One region of the Arthrobacter zhangbolii genome, then DNA from elsewhere that is predicted to be linked to it. Evidence: riboswitches for the same ligand, from Rfam matches in the RefSeq annotation. Region 1 holds a riboswitch; each other region holds the start of a gene.
What was found. Region 1 has a riboswitch for S-adenosylmethionine ahead of MUK71_RS05570 (bifunctional o-acetylhomoserine/o-acetylserine sulfhydrylase). Riboswitches for the same ligand answer to the same signal wherever they lie in the genome.

Region 1 (3,907 bases):
ATTCGAGCTCCGGTTCGGACCGGTAGGTAATGTGGGCGATCCGCCGGGCCAGGCCGAGGCCTGCCAGGGGCGGGTTCCCGTTGTAGTAATCGCCGCCGCTGAAGTCCGGGTCCAGCCGGATGGCGGCAATCTGCGCCTGCGCAAAGGCGATCTGTTCGGCGGTGCTGGCCGGGGTTGCCGCGATCACGGCACAGCGCTGCACCCGGTCCGGTTCCGTGGCCGCCCATTCCAGCGCCCGCGCCCCGCCCAGGGAGCCGCCCAGCACGGCATGCCAACGGGCTATGCCAAGGCGGTCCGCCAGCCGTGCCTCGGCCCGCACGGCGTCACGGATGGTAACCAGCGGGAACCGTGAGCCCCACGGCAGGCCCTGCGGGTCCAGCGAGGACGGGCCGGTGGAGCCGTAGCAGCCGCCGATCATATTCGCCGCGACCACGTAGAACCGATTGGTGTCCACGGGCCGGCCCGGCCCCACCAGCTCATCCCACCAGCCGGGCTCATCCGTGTGCCCGCGGGCCACATGGGTGCTTCCGGTGAGGGCGTGGGCCACAAACACGGCGTTGCTCGCGTCCGCGTTCAGCTGGCCCCACGTCTCATACCCGAGGACGACGTCGGGCAGGTATCCGCCGGTTTCCAGTTCAAGTCCGCCGATCGAGGCGAACCGCAGCACCCCGTCCACGGCGGTGGCGGGGTACTGCGGTGCAGAATGCCGAATAGTCACGGTGCCCCGTTACGCGCCCTTGGCGGCCCGGAAGCCGGCCTCGAGATCCGCGAGGATGTCGTCAATGTGCTCGATGCCCACGGAGAGCCGCACGAGCCCGGGGCTGACTCCGGCGGCGAGCTGCGCCTCGGCTCCCAGCTGGCTGTGCGTGGTGGAGGCCGGATGGATGACCAGCGAGCGCACGTCACCCACGTTGGCCACATGGGAGTGCAGTTCCAAACCATCCACGAACCGCTTGCCTGCTTCCACTCCCCCGGCAATCTCGAAGGACACAATGGCCCCCGTTCCGCGCGGGCCGTACTTGCGTCCGCGTTCGAACCACGGGCTCGACTCCAGGCCCGCGTACGCAACGGACAGGACGTCGTCGTGCGCCTCCAGCCAGTTGGCAACCTCGACGGCGTTGGCCACGTGCCGCTCCACCCGCAGGCTGAGGGTTTCCAGGCCCTGGGCAATAAGGAACGCGTTGAACGGTGAGACCGCCGAGCCGAGATCGCGCAGCAGCTGCACACGTGCCTTGAGGATGAAGGCCAGGTTGGCGCCAAGCGGGCTCCCGACCCCCAGGTCCCGGGCGTAGACCAGCCCGTTGTAGCTCTCATCCGGTGTGTTGAAGCCGGGGAACTTCTCCGGGTCCGCCGCGAAGTCGAAGTTCCCCGAATCCACGATGACGCCGGCAATGGAGGTGCCGTGCCCGCCGAGGTACTTGGTGGCCGAGTGCACCACAATGTCCGCACCCCATTCAATGGGGCGGATGAGGTACGGCGTGGCGAGCGTGTTGTCCACGATCAGCGGCACCCCGGCCTGGTGTGCCACGGCGCTGATGCCTTCAAGGTCCAGTACGTCCTGGCGCGGGTTGGACACCACCTCGCCGAAGAACGCCTTGGTGTTGGGCTGCACCGCGGTGCGCCACTGCTCCAGGTCATCCGGGTCCTGCACAAAGGTGGTCTCGATGCCGAACTTCTTCAGCGTGTGCTTTAACAGGTTGTACGTGCCGCCGTACAGGCTGGGGCTGGCCACAATGTGGTCACCGGCCTGGGCCACGTTCAGCAGGGCGAAGGTTTCCGCGGCCTGTCCCGAGGCCAGCAGCAGTGCGCCGACCCCGCCTTCCAGGGACGCGATCCGGTTCTCCACCGCTTCCTGGGTGGGGTTTCCGATCCGGGTGTAGATGGGTTCAAGATCGGCCAGGGCAAACCGGTTTGCGGCTGCCTCGGCGCTGGGAAAGACGAAGGACGATGTCTGGTAGATGGGCAGGGCGCGGGCGCCGGTGACGGCGTCGGGCTCCTGTCCTACGTGGATCTGACGGGTTTCAAAAGACCAATCTGCACTCATGATGCTCCCTCATTCCAGGGGCCGCACACTACCTTCGCGGGAACATCCGGGTACGCCGGATGTCCGGTGGGGTTTGTGGGACCCGCGCTTGCCGGACGCCCTTTTGGCGTGCGGCCAGGTCTTCACCCGGGGCACCCCACCGCGGTTGGAGGGTTGCCGGCCAGCAAGCCGGGGCTATCTGCTGGCACTCATGACCTGCACCCATAAAAACTGATCCGCTGAGGATGCGCAACCTTCGTGACTTTTCGTGAAAAAATAACCGGCCCCGTGTATAGATTTCGTGTCCTGAGGCAACTGGATTTCTTCTTAGGCTTCCCTTAGTCGAGACGGGCATCACAACGTGCCACAATGAGCCGCATGCGCTTGGACCATGTTTCTTATGCCTGTGAATCCGACGGTCTTTTGGCCACCACCGAGAGGATTGCTGCTGCTCTCGGAGCCGACTTCGTAAAGGGTGGCGTCCACCCCCGATTCGGTACCCGCAATATGATCCTGCCCCTGGCCAACAACCAATATGTGGAAGTTGTCGAGGTGCTCAACCACCCTGCCTCGGACAAGGCGCCCTTCGGGCAGGCCGTCCGCCAGCGCTCCGAATGCGGAGGCGGCTGGATGGGGTGGTGCGTTGCAGTCGATGACCTCTCGCCCTTCGAAGAACGCCTGGGCCGCCCGTCAGTGCCGGGCAACCGCAAATTCCCTGATGGCCAGGAACTCACCTGGCGCCAGATCGGCATCAACGGCCTGATCGCGGATCCCCAGGTGCCCTACCTGCTGCGCTGGGATGACGGCACCGAGGCACTGCACCCCTCCAATGCCCTGCCCGGGATGCCCGGTTCGGTGAAACTGAATTCGCTGACCATCGCCGGGTCGGCTGCCCGGGTCACTGACTGGCTGGGCCACCCGGTGGAGGCACCGCTGGAGGGCGTCGACGTCACCTGGATCGCTCCGGCCGGCACGCCCGGCATCATGTCGGTCACCTTCGACACCGCCAACGGCCGGGTGGAGATCTAGCTCCGGGGTTTTGCTGCCGGTTTGGGGTTTTCCTGCCGGTCTGAGAATTCCCTCCGCTGCAAAGTGGCAGGAATTTCCCAAACCGGTAGATTCTCTCTCCGAGCCGCAGGTTTTCCACATTTGAGCCTGGTTCGCTCGCATCTACGCCACCGCCCTTCCACCCTGAAGGCGTGAATCCCGAGCTCATCTTCGCGGCTGACGCCGATTCCTTCGGCTCAGGCCGCCGTTCCCTTGCCCTGCAGTGCCGGGCGGGGCAACTGGTGAGGCTTCGTGCCGGGATCTATATCGACGTCGAGGTATGGCGACAGCTCCGTGCCTGGGAAAAAGAGCGGGTACGTATCCAGGCAGCATCACAACAGGTGCCCGGGCAACGCGTCCTCGTCCAGCAGTCCGCCGCCGTCATTTGGGGGCTACCGGTGATCGATTCACCACCTGAGGTGCTACTGCTGGCTTCCCCGTCCTCCCACGGCCGGCGCCGGGGCGGTCTCCACTGGACGGAACGCAAGCTGCTGGAGCCGCTCGATGTTGTGGAGGGAATGTCGCTGACCTCCCGTGCACAGACCGCCCTGGACATGGCCGTGTATCTGGCTTTCGAGCACTCGGTTCCGGCTATGGACAGTGTCCTGCGCCCGCACCTGGTGCACGGCCGCCCAGCCACGAACAAAGACGAGCTGGAAAAACTGGCTCGGAACCTGCCCGACATGGCCAAACAGACGAGGGCCCGGCGCGTAATCGACTTTGCCGACCCCCGGTCCGAGTCCCCCGGGGAATCGTATTCACGTGCAGTTCTGCACCGCCATGGTTTTCCGGTTCCGGAGCTTCAGTATGAATTTCTTACTTCAATGGGTCGCTTCC
Region 2 (3,907 bases), 1.7 Mb from region 1:
TGCAGGGGCTGGTCACCGAAATGTCTCCCTGGCTGGTGGTGCCGCTGGTGGTCATCCTGGCGCCCTTCGTGGAGGAGTACATTTTCCGGCACCTGCTCATCGGCAAACTCAGCCGCTACTGGAACATCTGGGCGTGCAGCATCCTGTCGGTCCTGCTCTTCGCCTCCATCCACATTGTGGGTAAGGAATCCCTGTCACTGCCGGTCCTGATGCCTTATCTGGCCACCGGTGCCGTCCTGGTCGGGCTGTACGTATGGGCAGGAAACAACTTCATGCTGTCCTACGGCGTGCATGCTGCGAAGAACCTGCTCAGCGTGGTGCTGATCTACGCCATTCCGCCGGAACTGCTGCAGCAGTAATCTCGCCGCGGGAATGCGGCCCCGGCAGGAAGCCATGCCCTAGCATCGGTGGCAGGACCGGACCCGTCCCGGGGCCGGCACACAGAATCGGGGGATCGGCGTGTCAGTAGGCTCAGGAATCGGCGCAGTGTTCGTAATTTTGTATTTCCTGTTGGTGGTCGCGGTGGCCGTCCTTGTGGTCTGGGCCCTGGTACTCGTGATCATTTTCCTCCGGCTGCGGATTGCCCAGCTGCGCGGAGAGTTGCGCGGAGACACCGGAACGGTTAACTGACGCGGCCGGGGGCCTGCGGCCTGCGCCGCCGGTCCCCGGCAACCCCGTCAGCTGATGCAGAACTCGTTGCCCTCGGGATCCGCCATGACGTACCAAGAGTGCGGCCCCTGGCTTGCTTCGGTCAGGAAGGACGCACCCCGTTCCTCCAAGGCGGCCCGGGCCGCGTCCTTATCCTGGCCCTGGAGCCGGACATCCAGGTGAATGCGGTCCTTGACGGTTTTGGGCTCGGGAACCGGCTGAAACAGGATGCGCAACCGGTCCTTCCGGCCCACCTCGTCGGCAGGACAGATGGCGGCGCCGTCCCGCCAGACCCGGACACCGTTGTGCTCGATAACGTCCTCCGGTTTCGCCAAGCCCTGGTCCAGCATGGAAGAAATGAAGTCCTGGTCCACGGGCTCCAGCGTCCAGCCCAGGGTTTCGGCCCACCAATCCGCCTGTTGGTGGGCATCGGTGCAGTCAACGCAGATCTGTATATTCGTCATGGCATTGAGGCTAGAACCCGAACAGCACGGCCGTCATTGGTATGCGGACAGATGCAGTCCGCATATTCACCGGCCGGGAATCAGGCCTGGCCGTCAATCCGCTCGGTTTCGGGAGCCCGGACCGGAGAGCCGATGCAGGGCAGCACCCGCTCCGGCCGGGCCAAGTAGAAAAAAGAGCTCCGGGCATCCGAGCCGAAACCGCCGGGCACCATCAGTGTGGAGTATCGCTGGCACCACTGTGGTGTGTCGACGGCGGCGTCCAGGGCGGCGGCCACGGCGCCCACGTTGTGGAACCACATCAGCTGCTGCGTTCCGTCGATGACGAGGTGGATGAGATCCAGCTCCGGGTCGGCTGCGACCTCGACGTCGGACCACTGATCCCACGCCTCGAGCCGGCGGCGGTGGATCCAATGGACGTTGTGGCCGGGCGCAAAACCGGAGCAGCTGCTGCTGATGGAAGAGTTGTTGAAGCCGGAGTTGTTGGAAGCGGAGTTGCTGACACTGGACATGCTCACAGTGGGTTCCTTTTCAGGTTGTCCTTGCCTGCACCGGTTGGAGCAGGCCGCTTCGTCATCCGAACCACCCGCCGAACAGTGGGGTTGGTGTGGGGCCAGTCGGAGCTTTTATGCCCGGCGAACCGGGCGAAGGCCACATCTCGTGAAGCTAGAAACTACTGTAACCGAGGGCACCGACATTTCGACAGAGACGCAATATCAGGGTCTGGTGTGGTCGTGCGGCGTCGGGCGGCGGTACGCCGGGCGGACCGGGACGGCGGCAACGAAAACTCCCGCTCGCAGCGCTCGCGAGAGTTAATAAAGCCGCCTTACCCGGCCCGTCCGGCACACGGCATCTCGTCTGGGCGATGGCACCCTGACTTGCCTGTCAGGCACTAGCCTCAATCACCAATTCAGCTGGCAGTCTTGAGCCTACGGGTCGTGGAAATACCCCGTCGCGGGGTCAATGGACGAGAGGAAATCACGAATAGCGGCCACGTGCTGTTGATGCGTGGGCGGTTCACGCCTGCCGAGGGCGTTGAATCCATAACCATTGTTGGGTCCCGAGACCCAGTCATAGAGAATCGTTCCATCCTCGTCACGCCTGCGCACTGCAAACGTCTCGCCGTCGACGGTGATTGTCCCAAGGCCCGTATAGGTACTCGTGTCCGGCGGTGCAGGGGCAAACACCCACCCCTCATCTGCGGGGTGGCGATCGCTCTCCATACGTTTGATCCTACTGAGCAGGGAGCGATTCCTCACACCGCCCCGTTACCGCCAGCCGGCGTCCGGAGCCACGAGCTTGACGATGCTTTCGAGCAGGTGCGCGTTGTAGTCCACGCCGAGCTGGTTGGGCACGGTGATGAGCACGGTGTCTGCGGCCTGCACGGCAGCGTCAGCGGCCAGTTCGGCAGCGATCACGTCGGGTTCGCCGATGTAGCTCTTGCCGAACCGGGCGAGGCCCCCGTCGAGGTGGCCCACCTGGTCACGTCCCTCGGCCTGCGCGCGGAGACCGAAGTAATGCCGGTCCTCCCCGGTCACCAGAGGGATGACGCTGCGGCTCACGGAGACCCGCGGCGTGCCCTGGTGGCCGGCGTCGGCCCAGGCCTTGCGGTAGACCTCGATCTGCTCGGCCTGCAGCTGGTCGAACGGAACTCCGGTGTCTTCGGTCAGCAGGGTGGAGCTCATCAGGTTCATGCCCTGCTCACCGGTCCACTTCGCCGTGGCGCGGGTACCCGAACCCCACCAGATGCGCTCAGGCAGACCGGGGGAGAGGGGATCGATGGCCATGGGGGCGGTGGTCCCGGTCATCGCCGGATCGGACTGGGCCACCCCGGCACCGGCAATGGCGGCACGGAACACCTCGGTGTGCTGGCGAGCCATGTCCGCGTCGGTGGAGTCCGGCCCTGGCACGTAACCGAAGGACTCATAGCCCCGCAGGGCAGGCTCGGGGGATCCCCGGCTGATGCCCAACTGCAGCCGTCCGCCGCTGATCAGGTCCGCCACTGCGGCATCTTCCGCCATCGAAAGCGGATTCATGTAGCGCATATCGATCACGCCGGTGCCCAGTTCGATTTTGCTGGTCCGGGCGGCCATGGCGGCGAGCGTGGGGAACGGGGCGGAGAACTGCGGGGCGAAGTGGTGCACCCGCATGTACGCGCCGTCGACGCCGATTTCCTCCGCGGCTACCGCCAGCTCGATCTGCTGCAATACTGCGTCCCGGGCACTGGGCGTCCGGGACCCCAGTGCGTTCCGGTAGTGTCCGAAGGACAGGAACCCTATTCGTTTCATATCAGCCACAGCGCCGGAGCACTCTGCGGTATTCCCGGCCGTCCAGACCCGCGGCCGGGCGCCGCGAAACCACCGTAAGGAAACAGGCACAGTGCACATCACCATGGTCCCGGGTTACAACGGCTCACCACCCGACCAGTGGCAGAGCCGCTGGGAAGCCGAGCTGCCCAACGTCACCCGTTTCGCGCCGTCGTCGTGGGATGAACCCGAGCTGGAGGACTGGATGGCGGCGCTGGACCGGGCCGCCGGAGAGCGGCACGGAGACACCGTGCTCGTGGCGCACAGCCTGGGCTGCCTGGCTGCCGCAGAATGGCTGCTGCGAAATCCCGGTGGCGCCCGCGGCGTCTTCCTCGTCAGCCCGCCTGATCCCGCCGCCGCATCCTTCCCGGCACCGGCCGGAACCTTCCGTAATCCGCGGCTGCAGGAGCTGCCCGTTCCGGCTCTGCTCGTGGCCAGCGAAAGTGACCCGTACTGTGCGTTGCCGGCAGCAGAGGCGATGGCCGGAGCATG
Region 3 (3,907 bases), 380 kb from region 1:
GCCGTGCCAGCATCAAAGTCCATTTCAGGATCCCCCATCCCCCGGCAAGCACTTCCGCTTCTGAGCCGCAGGATAAACAGTACATGTACCGCCCCCGGCGAAGCCTGCCCGATTCGGGGTGCGGCGGATCACCGGACGCCGTGCGCGCCGGCTGGATTCTCCGGTTCCTGCCTCACTCCGGCCGGGCCGGTTCCAGAGGCGGGTCGTAGCACTCGGCCACCACCGCCGCAGCCGGTCCGGCGGTTGCGGCAGCAGCTTCCCGGACCATCCCGGCAAAGGACGCGGGTCCGCAGACGTAAATCCAGTCCGGGTGCTGGGTAGCCAGGACGCCCAGCAGATCCTGAGCGGTGACGCGCCGGCCCTGGCTGCCGGTATCCCACAGCCGCAACTCAACGGAGGTTGCCAGCCCGCCGGCTGCAAGAACGTCGCGGACCGTGTCGCATTCATCGCTGCGGCCTACAAAAAACAGGGCGGCGCGTTCATACTGCCGTGCCGGGTCCCGCAGCAGCCTCCCCAATAGGCCCAGACCGGAGGCCAGACCGGAACCGGCGGCAACGAACAGGGGGCGGTGGACGGAGCCGGGCAGCAGGATGCCCGGGCCCGGCCGGGAGATGGACAGCACCGCACCGCCTGCCGGGTCCAGCAGCGCTGCACTGACCAACCCGCGTGCGCTCCGCTTCACGTAGAGGGTCATGGTGCGGCTCCCGCGGTCTACGGACAGCACCGCAAAATAGCTGGTATGCACCCCCGTTGCGGCGGCAGCGGAAACAGCAACGTGCCCTCCTTCCAGCAGGTCCTTTTCATCCAATTCAGCGGGCCATTCCAGCTGTACCAAGGCTGCCGTTTCATGGACGGAATACACGCGATGGCCTGGAATCTTCCAGCATATTTCCGGGGCGGTGGATATACCCATTTAGCACCAATCCTGACGTTTATAAAAGGGTTTTAAAAATGTGGTTGATTTTTGCGCAGCCTTCGTGTCCGGCCCGGCGGGTCCGCATGACGGCGGCGGATTCCCCACCCCTGAAGCCGGTGAACGGTAACCGGCCGGTACCGGCTTTCGCCTTGCTGTCGGCAGGGACGAAACGGTCGGAGAGAATAACTTCAGCAGGCGGTCACAATGGTTTACAAACAGCCGCCGGGGATATATTTCCCGCTATTCATAAACCCCTAGTTCCAGCGAGGCAGCTGAGATATCCGGGGTCCGGCGGAAACGGGATGTGCAGAACCGTACTCCCAGCCGGCACCGCATTGTCAAGCCCGGCCGGGCCCGGCAAAAAGGAACAAAACAATCCTCCGCCAGGTCCTTCGCGCGCGCGGTAAGGGCCCATCAAAAACTGTCTTTGTCATCAAGGGAAATATTTCGTCACCGGCCTTGCGGACCGGGTCCGGGCGGGTTTGTATGGGTCCTGTCCGCACAACCTGTTTTGGACGACTTACCATCCAGAGCGGCTGAGAGACCTGGCTCGTTGACGTCGCAGCAACCACCCTTCGGGGGACGGTGCTAATGCCAGGACCGATGGAGAAACCTCATTCACCGTTGGTCCATGACCGCTGCTTTGCCATGCGGTGATGGCCTCCAACGTGCCTGGATGCGGTGTGCCTCGGTGATGACTGAGAGGACCGCCCCATGCTTTACCTGAACCAGACAGACCCTCACCCCGGACCAGGGGCCACCCCCGTTACCGGGGCGCTGCTGCGGCGGCGCACCGCCCTGAAGATCGCCGCCGCTTTCGCGGCGGCAGCCCTGGCCCTGACCGGCTGCCAGCAGGCGGCGTCGGACCAGGGCCCCGGAACCCGGGTGGCCGCCGGAACCCCGGTGGAGGGCGGCACCCTGATCTACGCCGAGGTCACGCCGATCAACAACTGGCAAACCCAGTCCGCCCGGTTTTACGAAAAAGCCAACGTGCTGAACAGCGTGCTGGACCGGCTGACCTATTTCGATCCGGAGTCAGGTGATCTGGTGCCGTGGCTCGCCTCCGAATTCTCAGCCAACGCCGAGCACACCGAGTTCATCTTCACCGTCCGCCCCGGTGTCACCTTCAGCGACGGCACGCCGCTGGATGCCGCCGCGGTCAAAGCGAATCTGGACAGTTTCGGATTCGGTATTCCCGCTGCCCAGATCCAGCCGAACGTCGACTTCGCCGGCTATACCTCCAGTGAAGTGACGGCCCCGGACCAGGTAAAGGTCACCCTGGCCGCTCCGAATTCCAACTTCCTGCGGGCCACCTCCTCCGTCACCGCCGGCTTGGTCTCCCCGGCCACCCTGGGCCTTGACGCCGCTGGGCAGTCCGCCCTGTCCCGCATTTCCGGTTCCGGCCCGTTTGTCTTCGAATCCGAGAAACCCGACGAGGAGGTGGTGCTGGCCAAGCGCGGGGACTACGCGTGGGCACCCGAGACCTCGGACAACCAGGGCGCCGCATATCTGGACCGGGTGGTCATCAAGTACCTGCCCGAGGTGGCGCACCGGGCCGGTGCCGTGCAATCCGGTCAGGTGGACCTGGTCCGCGGACTGCAGCCGGCAGACGAAGCCGCACTGGCCGCCAGCGGGAGCCAGGTCCTGGCGCCGGCGGGAACCGACCTGACGTCAAACATGGCCGCTGTCCGGACCGGCAGCGGACGGCTCGCAGATCCGCAGGTCCGCCGCGCACTGCAGCTGGGCATCGACCGGCAGTCCATCAAGGACACCGTGCTTTCGGACAGTTACACCATCGCCGCCTCCGTGCTGAACCACGGGGCACCGGGATTCGTGGACCTCAGCGCCGAGCTGGCCTATGACCCGGAGCAGGCCAAGGACCTGCTGGACGACGCCGGGTGGACGGTGGGCGCTGACGGCATCCGCGAGAAGGACGGCGAGAAACTGGCCCTGACCGTCACCAGCTCCAACAACTCCGTGGTGATCAAACCGGCCTTCGAGCTGATCGAACAGCAGTGGCGGCAGATCGGCGTGCAGCTGAAGAACCGGGCGGCGGACAACACGTTCCTGGCCACCGCCATGCCGGACCCCGCCGTCGAACTCTTCGGCACCCGGCAGTTCATTTACGGCGGACTCGGGCCCATTTTTGAACCGGATAACAACACCATGACCCACACCTCGGACCCGGCACTGAATGAGCTCTTCGCCGCCGAGCGCGCAGCCGGCCCCGGACCGGACCGGGACCGGATCCTGGCCGAGGAGCAGCGCGCCCTGGTCCTGGAGCAGGCCTACTCCCTGGTGCTGTGGGACGAGGTGCAGGTCTACGGCGCAGGCCCGGACACGCACATTGACTTCACGTCCGGAACAGCGCCCATCTTCCAGGGCGCCTGGACGGCGGGGAGCTAAGCCGTGACCCGTTATCTGTTGCTGCGCACCGGCCAGGCCATCCTGGTGGTGTGGCTGGCGTACACCCTGATTTTCCTTGCCGTGCAGCTGCTGCCCAGCGACCCGGTCACCATTTTCCTCACCGCGGATTCGGCCGTGGACCAGGCCGCCATCGACACCATGAAGGCCCAGTACGGGTATGACCAGCCGCTGGCGGTGCAGTACCTCCACCAGCTCGGCGCCCTGCTGCAGGGCGACGCCGGGTACTCGCTGACCTCCGGGGAACCGGTGATGCAGCGGATCGGCGGGGCGCTGGGCTCCACGCTGGCGCTGGCCGGATCGGCCCTGGCGGCCGCCGTCGTTATTGCCCTGGCAGTGGTGTCCGCCGCGGTGCTGGCACCGTCCGGGCGGGTGCGCCGGATCCTGGCGAACCTGCCGCCGCTGTTCTCGGCGGTGCCGGTGTTCTGGCTGGGCCTGGTCCTGCTGGAACTGCTCTCCATCCGGCTGGGCGTACTGTCCATTTTCCCGGACGGCTCATTCCTGTCCCTGGCCGTGCCGGTGTTTGTGCTGGCCGTCCACGTCTCCGCGCCGCTGGCACAGGTGCTG

Region 2: linked by a shared signal. The riboswitch ahead of MUK71_RS13565 (hypothetical protein) and the one ahead of MUK71_RS05570 (bifunctional o-acetylhomoserine/o-acetylserine sulfhydrylase) in region 1 are both predicted to bind S-adenosylmethionine.
Region 3: linked by a shared signal. The riboswitch ahead of MUK71_RS03825 (ABC transporter substrate-binding protein) and the one ahead of MUK71_RS05570 (bifunctional o-acetylhomoserine/o-acetylserine sulfhydrylase) in region 1 are both predicted to bind S-adenosylmethionine.

Annotation. Positions count from the first base shown of each region.
Region 1 covers NZ_CP094984.1:1,197,999-1,201,905, reverse strand. The annotation lists gene metX (homoserine O-acetyltransferase MetX) at 1-718, opposite strand, end outside; gene MUK71_RS05570 (bifunctional o-acetylhomoserine/o-acetylserine sulfhydrylase) at 728-2,044, opposite strand; SAM riboswitch class IV at 2,124-2,240, opposite strand; gene MUK71_RS05565 (VOC family protein) at 2,402-3,052, shown strand; gene MUK71_RS05560 (hypothetical protein) at 3,223-3,907, shown strand, end outside.
Region 2 covers NZ_CP094984.1:2,913,373-2,917,279, reverse strand. The annotation lists gene MUK71_RS13580 (CPBP family intramembrane glutamic endopeptidase) at 1-359, shown strand, start outside; gene MUK71_RS13575 (hypothetical protein) at 487-630, shown strand; gene MUK71_RS13570 (VOC family protein) at 678-1,112, opposite strand; gene MUK71_RS13565 (hypothetical protein) at 1,193-1,627, opposite strand; SAM riboswitch class IV at 1,643-1,775, opposite strand; gene MUK71_RS13560 (hypothetical protein) at 2,039-2,332, opposite strand; gene MUK71_RS13555 (LLM class flavin-dependent oxidoreductase) at 2,378-3,397, opposite strand; gene MUK71_RS13550 (RBBP9/YdeN family alpha/beta hydrolase) at 3,489-3,907, shown strand, end outside.
Region 3 covers NZ_CP094984.1:815,849-819,755, reverse strand. The annotation lists gene MUK71_RS03835 (hypothetical protein) at 1-23, opposite strand, end outside; gene MUK71_RS03830 (ferredoxin reductase domain-containing protein) at 173-862, opposite strand; SAM riboswitch class I at 1,437-1,526, shown strand; gene MUK71_RS03825 (ABC transporter substrate-binding protein) at 1,631-3,322, shown strand; gene MUK71_RS03820 (ABC transporter permease) at 3,326-3,907, shown strand, end outside.